2 regions of the Paenibacillus sp. GD4 genome follow, and region 1 is predicted to be linked to the other one. Evidence: predicted binding sites of a transcription regulator. Region 1 holds the regulator's gene; the other holds the start of a gene.

Region 1 (3,157 bases):
ATCGTTCCGAGGCTTATCGCTTTGAAGGAGCAGTGGGATGAGCTGACCGAGGTTCTTTATCAGCTGCTGGCGTCCCGAAGCGATGCTTCGCAAACCGAAGGCAATACGATGGTGCTTCGGCTGAGAAAGGACAGCTTGCCGAACGGCTGGGATAAGCTGATGGTTATGGAAGAGAATATGCAGCTTCATTTTACTGAGGTGAACAAGAAGCTGGATCGTCTACTTACGGAGGTTAAGGAGCTGCAGGATGAGTATGACGCCGCAAGCCTTGTGACGGACTTAAGCGGAACCGTGAAACAGCTGCTTCGACACAAAGATGCGCTGCACTTTTTCATGACCATGGCAGATGAGAATTATGTATACTGGCTCGAAGCGGGTCATTATAATAAAGCGCGTTCGCTTCAGCTGAGCAGCGTGCCGATGGATGTCAGCAGTCTGCTGAAGCAGTACTTCTTCGATGCAAAGGAAAGTGTTGTGATGACCTCAGCAACGCTCTCCGTCGGTAAGTCCTTTGACTATACCTGCGAGCAGCTTGGACTGCAGACTCAGGACGACAATAAGCTGGTGACCGTACAGCTGCCGTCTCCGTTTAATTACCGTGAGCAAGCCCTGGTGGTTATTCCGCGGGATTTTCCAAGTATTCGGGGCAACGTTGGGGAGAAGGAGTTTGTGGACAAGCTGATTTTATCCCTTGCGGAGGTCGCACTTGAGACCAAGGGACGCATGCTGGTGCTGTTTACCTCCAACCGGATGCTGAAGGCAGCTCACGCCGGACTTAAGGATATGCTTTCTCCCTTCGGCATTCAGGTGCTGGGACAAGGCGTAGACAGCAGCAACCGAAGCAAGCTGACACGGATGTTCCAAAATCACCCCGCAAGCGTATTGCTCGGCACCAGCAGCTTCTGGGAAGGGGTTGACATTCCGGGGAATGCGTTAAGCTGCCTGGCCATTGTCAGGCTTCCCTTTCAGCCTCCGAATCATCCGCTGGTGGAAGCGAAAACGGAAAACCTCAAGAAGCTTGGCCAAAACCCGTTTATGAAGCTTTCCGTACCGCAAGCGGTCATTCGCTTCAAGCAGGGCTTCGGCCGGTTGGTTCGAACGGCCTCCGACCGCGGCATCGTGCTGGTGTATGATACCCGCGTGATCGATACGAACTACGGCAAATATTTTTTATATTCACTGCCGGGCCCCAAAATAGAGCATATGAACACCAGTCAGCTCGTACCGAGAATTAAGCAGTGGATGGGTGAGAAGGAACAATGAAAACACCGAAAATTTCGGAAGCGGTCGTACGTCGGCTGCCGATCTATTTACGATTTCTAAATGAATTAAGCAAAAATCATGTTCAAACGGTATCCTCGCAGGATCTGGGACAAAAGCTTGACTTAAATCCTGCGCAAATCCGGAAGGATCTTGCCTATTTCGGTGAGTTCGGAAAAAAAGGGATCGGTTACGACGTCGATTACCTCATTGAAAAAATTCGACAAATTCTGAAGTTGGATAAAGTTATCCCCGTAGGGCTTGTAGGAGCGGGAAACCTGGGGAGAGCCCTCTGCAATTATAATGCCTACTTGAAAGACAATATGAAAATTGTAGCGGTGTTTGACGCGCATGATTCGAAGGTTGGGGAATCCATAAACAACCTGAAGGTGAAGCCTATGAAAGAGCTGAAGACAACAGTTGAGGCTCACCGCATTCGTATAGGGATCATCACTGTTCCGGCCGTTGAGGCACAACAGGTGGCGAACCAGTTTGTTGAGGCCGGGGTAGAGGCGATTCTGAACTTTGCTCCGATTATCATCAAGGTTCCCGCCGACGTTCGTGTCCATCATGCGGATTTCACAACGGAGCTGCAAAGCTTGGCTTACTATTTGGAGGATGAAGCAGATAAATAAGATGGGAATGCAAAAGCCCGGTCACTTAAGAGTGGCCGGGCTTGTCTTATTACGAAAAGACGAAAACAACTTTGTACAACAGGAAGGCGAGAATCATACTAATCGGGATCGTAATGATCCATGTCATGACCATTCGTGTTACGGTTGCCCACTTCACGTCATGGAACCTCAAGACGGCTCCAGAGCCGATAATGGAGGAGGAAATAACATGAGTCGTAGAAAGCGGCATTCCCATGGCCGTAGAAGTCTGGATCACAATCGATGAGTTCAAATCGGAAGCAAAGCCGTTGATCGGTTCGATCTTTAACAGCTTACGGCTCATCGTTTTGATAATTCTCCAGCCGCCGATGGAGGTCCCAAGCCCCATCGCGGTCGCGGCGGCAAGCTTAACCCACAAAGGCACATCCAGCGAGCTTTGGTATTGCAGCGCGACTAAACCGAATACGATGATACCCATTGCCTTCTGTGCGTCATTCCCGCCATGGGAGAAGGAGAGAAGTCCGGCGGAAAGGATTTGGAAGAACCGAAAGGTTCGATTGAGCTTGGATCTGGAATTATTACCGGATACAAGTACAATTCTCTTAATGATCCACATAATGATAAATCCTGTAGCAAAAGCCACGATCGGGGACAGGATCAAGATCACGATGATCTCCTTAAAGCCTGCCCAGTTGACCGACTGCATTCCGGCGCCGGAGATGACCGCACCTGCCAGGGAGCCGATTAAGGTATGTGACGAAGAGGAAGGAATCCCATAGTACCAAGTGAGCAGATTCCATATAATCGCGGAAAGCAGAGCGGCGATAACGATATAAACTCCATTTTCGATCGTAGCCGGGTTGGCAATTTTACCGCCTACGGTTTTCGCAACCTCCGATGAATAAATGGCGCCGACAAAGTTTAGGACGGCAGCGTAAATGACAGCGAATCGGGGAGATAACGCCCGGGTTGAGATGGACGTAGCAATGGCATTGGCCGTATCGTGAAACCCGTTGATGAAGTCAAAGAGCAGGGCAAGGGCAACGATAACGATAATTAAGGTTAACATGATTTCCTCCTACTTTTACTGTAGCGCATTCCCGCGGCTTGAGCTTAGGAATAACGGAGTACGACGCTATCCAGAATATTGGCGACGTCCTCGCAAGCATCGGTTGTTTGCTCCAGGCGCTCATACAGCTCTTTCAATTTGAAATCATGATAAGGATCCGTCGGGTTTTTGAAGATGTCGCGAATACCCTCCCGCATAAGGCGGTCCCCTTCGT
Region 2 (3,157 bases), 1.7 Mb from region 1:
CCCCGCCCGTGCATAGAATCGTTGCGTTGGCCCGGACGAACACTCGTCCTCCGTCCGGCCTTTGAACCAGAGCCCCGAGACACTCCCCATTCTCGGTTATCAAATCAATGACAAAGTGATCATCCCAAATCTCGATGTTCGGGTCCTGTTTCGTCTTCTCCGAGAGTGCCCTTACGATCTCAGCGCCCGTTGCATCGCCCTGTGCATGAAGAATGCGCCGCTGACTGTGGGCGCCCTCCTTCGTCAAAGCGTAATGCCCGTCCTCCATATCGAATTCCGTGCCGAGCTTGATCAGATCGTTCACACCGGCCGGTCCTTCATGAACAAGCACATCTACCGCCGCGGAGGAGCAAAGCCCCGCACCAGCGATCAAGGTATCCTGACGATGATAGGCAGGGGAATCCTCATCGGAGATAACGGCGGCAATACCGCCTTGCGCGTAGCGGGTATTGCTGTCCAGCAGCGACTTCTTCGTGATAATGAGGACCTTATGGTTCTCGGCGGCCTTTAAGGACGTGAATAAACCGGCAATACCGACTCCAATCACGATGACATCCGTATGTACATGGGGCAATTCCCCTATGTTGAAGTCGACCAAATAACGCGGTATCATATGAATTCCACCTGTCTAACAGAGAAGTAGCGCATGCTACTTAACTTCCAGCATGCGCTCCAGGGATGCTTTGGCTTGCTCAGCTACGTGCGGCGGTACGTAAATTTGCGGCTTCATCGTCTCCAGGCATTTGACAACCTTCTTCAGGTTGTTTACCTTCATGTTCGGGCAAACCAAGTATTTCGTTGCAAAATGAAACGTCTTGTTCGGGCTGTCTAACCGAAGCTGATAGCCGGTTCCGTCTTCCGTCCCGACAATAAATTCCTGACAATCGGATTCCTTACAGTATTTAATAATAGCGGTAGTGCTGCCGACAAAGTCACCCATCTTCACAACCTCAGGACGGCATTCCGGATGAACGACAAACTGGGCGTTCGGATATTGAGCCTTCATTTCTTCTACGTCTTTGACGGTAAGCATATCGTGGGTGTTGCAGTAGCCTTCCCAGATGATCATCTTCTTGTCCGTAAACTTGGAAACGTAATCCCCGAGATTTTTATCCGGTACCCAGATGATTTCGTCGGAGTCAACGGAGTTGATGACCTTGATGGCGTTGGCGGAGGTGCAGCAAATATCCGTTTCCGCTTTGACGTCAGCCGAGGTATTGATGTAGGCAACGACTTTGGCATTCGGATGCTTTGCCTTCAGTGCTTTCAGTCCATCCACGTTGACCATATCGGCCATCGGACAGCCTGCCCGCTCATCCGGAATCAGAACCGTCTTGTTCGGGGCCAAAATCTTAGCGCTCTCTCCCATAAAATGAACTCCGCAGAAAACAATGACATCGGCATCCGTCGTTGCCGCTTTCTGCGCCAGCAGGAAAGAGTCACCACGAAAATCAGCAACCTCTTGTATTTCGTCACGCTGATAATAATGGGCAAGAATAATAGCGTTTCTTTCCTTTTTCAGCTGAGCAATGCGTTCTTTTAATTCTCTATTTTGTTCCGCCTTGCGCTCCAATGCCAATGCTTCCATAGGACACCTTCCTTTTAAGTAACCCCTTAGACTTGGTGAAAATGTTCACAAGCATCTTAAAGATTTACACCTAATTTACACGGAGAAGTACCCGGTGTCAATGCTTAAATACCTAGAAATTCCTTTAAATTTTCAGTGTAATCCTTAGCATCATGCCGACTCTTACTTCTTAGATGTAGTTTCTCGCAGAAGCCGCCATTTTACCCGGTATATAAAAGGAAAAACCGGTACCTCACGGTAACCGGTTTTCCCCTGTATGCATTATTCTTTATTACCCTTATCATCCTCGTCGGATGGCTTCTCGTTTGGCTGCTTATCCTGAGCCTGCCCTTGGATGTTGACCTTGACATCTTCGGTCTGAATCGTAATGGAGCCGCCTTCTTCTCCACCGTTTCCATCCAGCTTGCCATTCTCGATCAGCTGGCGAATTTGTTCCTTCTCCAGCGTTTCCTTCTCAATCAGCGTCTCGGCAATCAAACGCACCTGATCGCTGTATTTCGTGAGAATTTCCTTAGCTTGAGCATAGCAATTACGAATAATGCTCTGCATCTCTTGGTCGATCTCGTAAGCGATGGAATCACTGTAATTTTGCTCGTGTCCGATATCGCGTCCGAGGAATACCTGACCTTGAGAGGTACCGAACTGCATCGGTCCGAGCTTCTCGCTCATCCCGTATTCCATGATCATTTTCCGTACGATGGACGTCGCACGTTGGAAGTCGCTATAAGCGCCCGTACCGATCTCGCCGATAAACAGCTCCTCCGCTACACGCCCTGCAAGAAGACCGGTAACCTTGTCAAGAAGCTCCGACTTGGTATTCATCATTCGGTCTTCGCCTTCCTTCGGCAGCATCATGACATATCCGCCGGCGCGTCCGCGCGGGATGATCGTCACTTTGTGGACTGCCTCGGCATTCTCAACATGATAGCCGACGATGGTGTGCCCAGCCTCGTGGAAAGCGACCATTCGCTTCTCCCGTTCGCTGATGACACGACTCTTCTTCTGCGTACCGACAATGACGCGGTCGAAGGCTTCGTCCAGCTCCTCCATGGAGATGTCCTTCCGGTTACGGCGGGCTGCAATAAGAGCCGCCTCGTTCAAGAGGTTCTCCAAGTCAGCACCCGTGAACCCGGTTGTGTAACGAGCCAGCGAATCCAGCTTCACGTCTTTGGCCAGCGGCTTATTGCGCGCATGCACCTTCAAGACGGCTTCTCTCCCCTTTACATCAGGACGGTCAACCGTAATCTGACGGTCAAATCGGCCCGGACGAAGGAGAGCAGGGTCCAGAATATCCGGACGATTCGTGGCAGCCACGATAATGATGCCTTCATTCGCGCCAAAGCCGTCCATCTCCACCAGGAGCTGGTTTAGCGTTTGCTCGCGTTCGTCATGTCCGCCGCCTAGTCCGGCGCCGCGCTGACGACCTACGGCATCGATTTCATCTATAAAAATAATACAAGGGGCGTTCTTCTTAGCGTTCTCAAACAAATCCCGCACACGGGAAGCACCGACACCGACGAACATCTCTACGAAGTCGGAACCGCTGATACTGAAGAAAGGAACTCCAGC

The links. The regulator Rex, encoded in region 1, represses fermentation and respiration genes when NADH is low (regulators of the CRP and FNR family bind a similar motif). The targets are predictions, from matches to a motif close to TTGTGAAATATTTCACAA.
Region 2: a site for Rex is predicted at 1,622-1,639, ahead of nadA (quinolinate synthase NadA). Genes of this name have one in related genera too.

The regions. Positions count from the first base shown of each region.
Region 1 covers NZ_JAVCYK010000001.1:565,718-568,874, reverse strand. The annotation lists gene dinG (ATP-dependent DNA helicase DinG) at 1-1,263, shown strand, start outside; gene RAC89_RS02530 (redox-sensing transcriptional repressor Rex) at 1,260-1,895, shown strand; gene RAC89_RS02525 (inorganic phosphate transporter) at 1,945-2,943, opposite strand; gene RAC89_RS02520 (DUF47 domain-containing protein) at 2,988-3,157, opposite strand, start outside.
Region 2 covers NZ_JAVCYK010000001.1:2,275,703-2,278,859, forward strand. The annotation lists gene nadB (L-aspartate oxidase) at 1-613, opposite strand, end outside; gene nadA (quinolinate synthase NadA) at 650-1,588, opposite strand; gene ftsH (ATP-dependent zinc metalloprotease FtsH) at 1,850-3,157, opposite strand, start outside.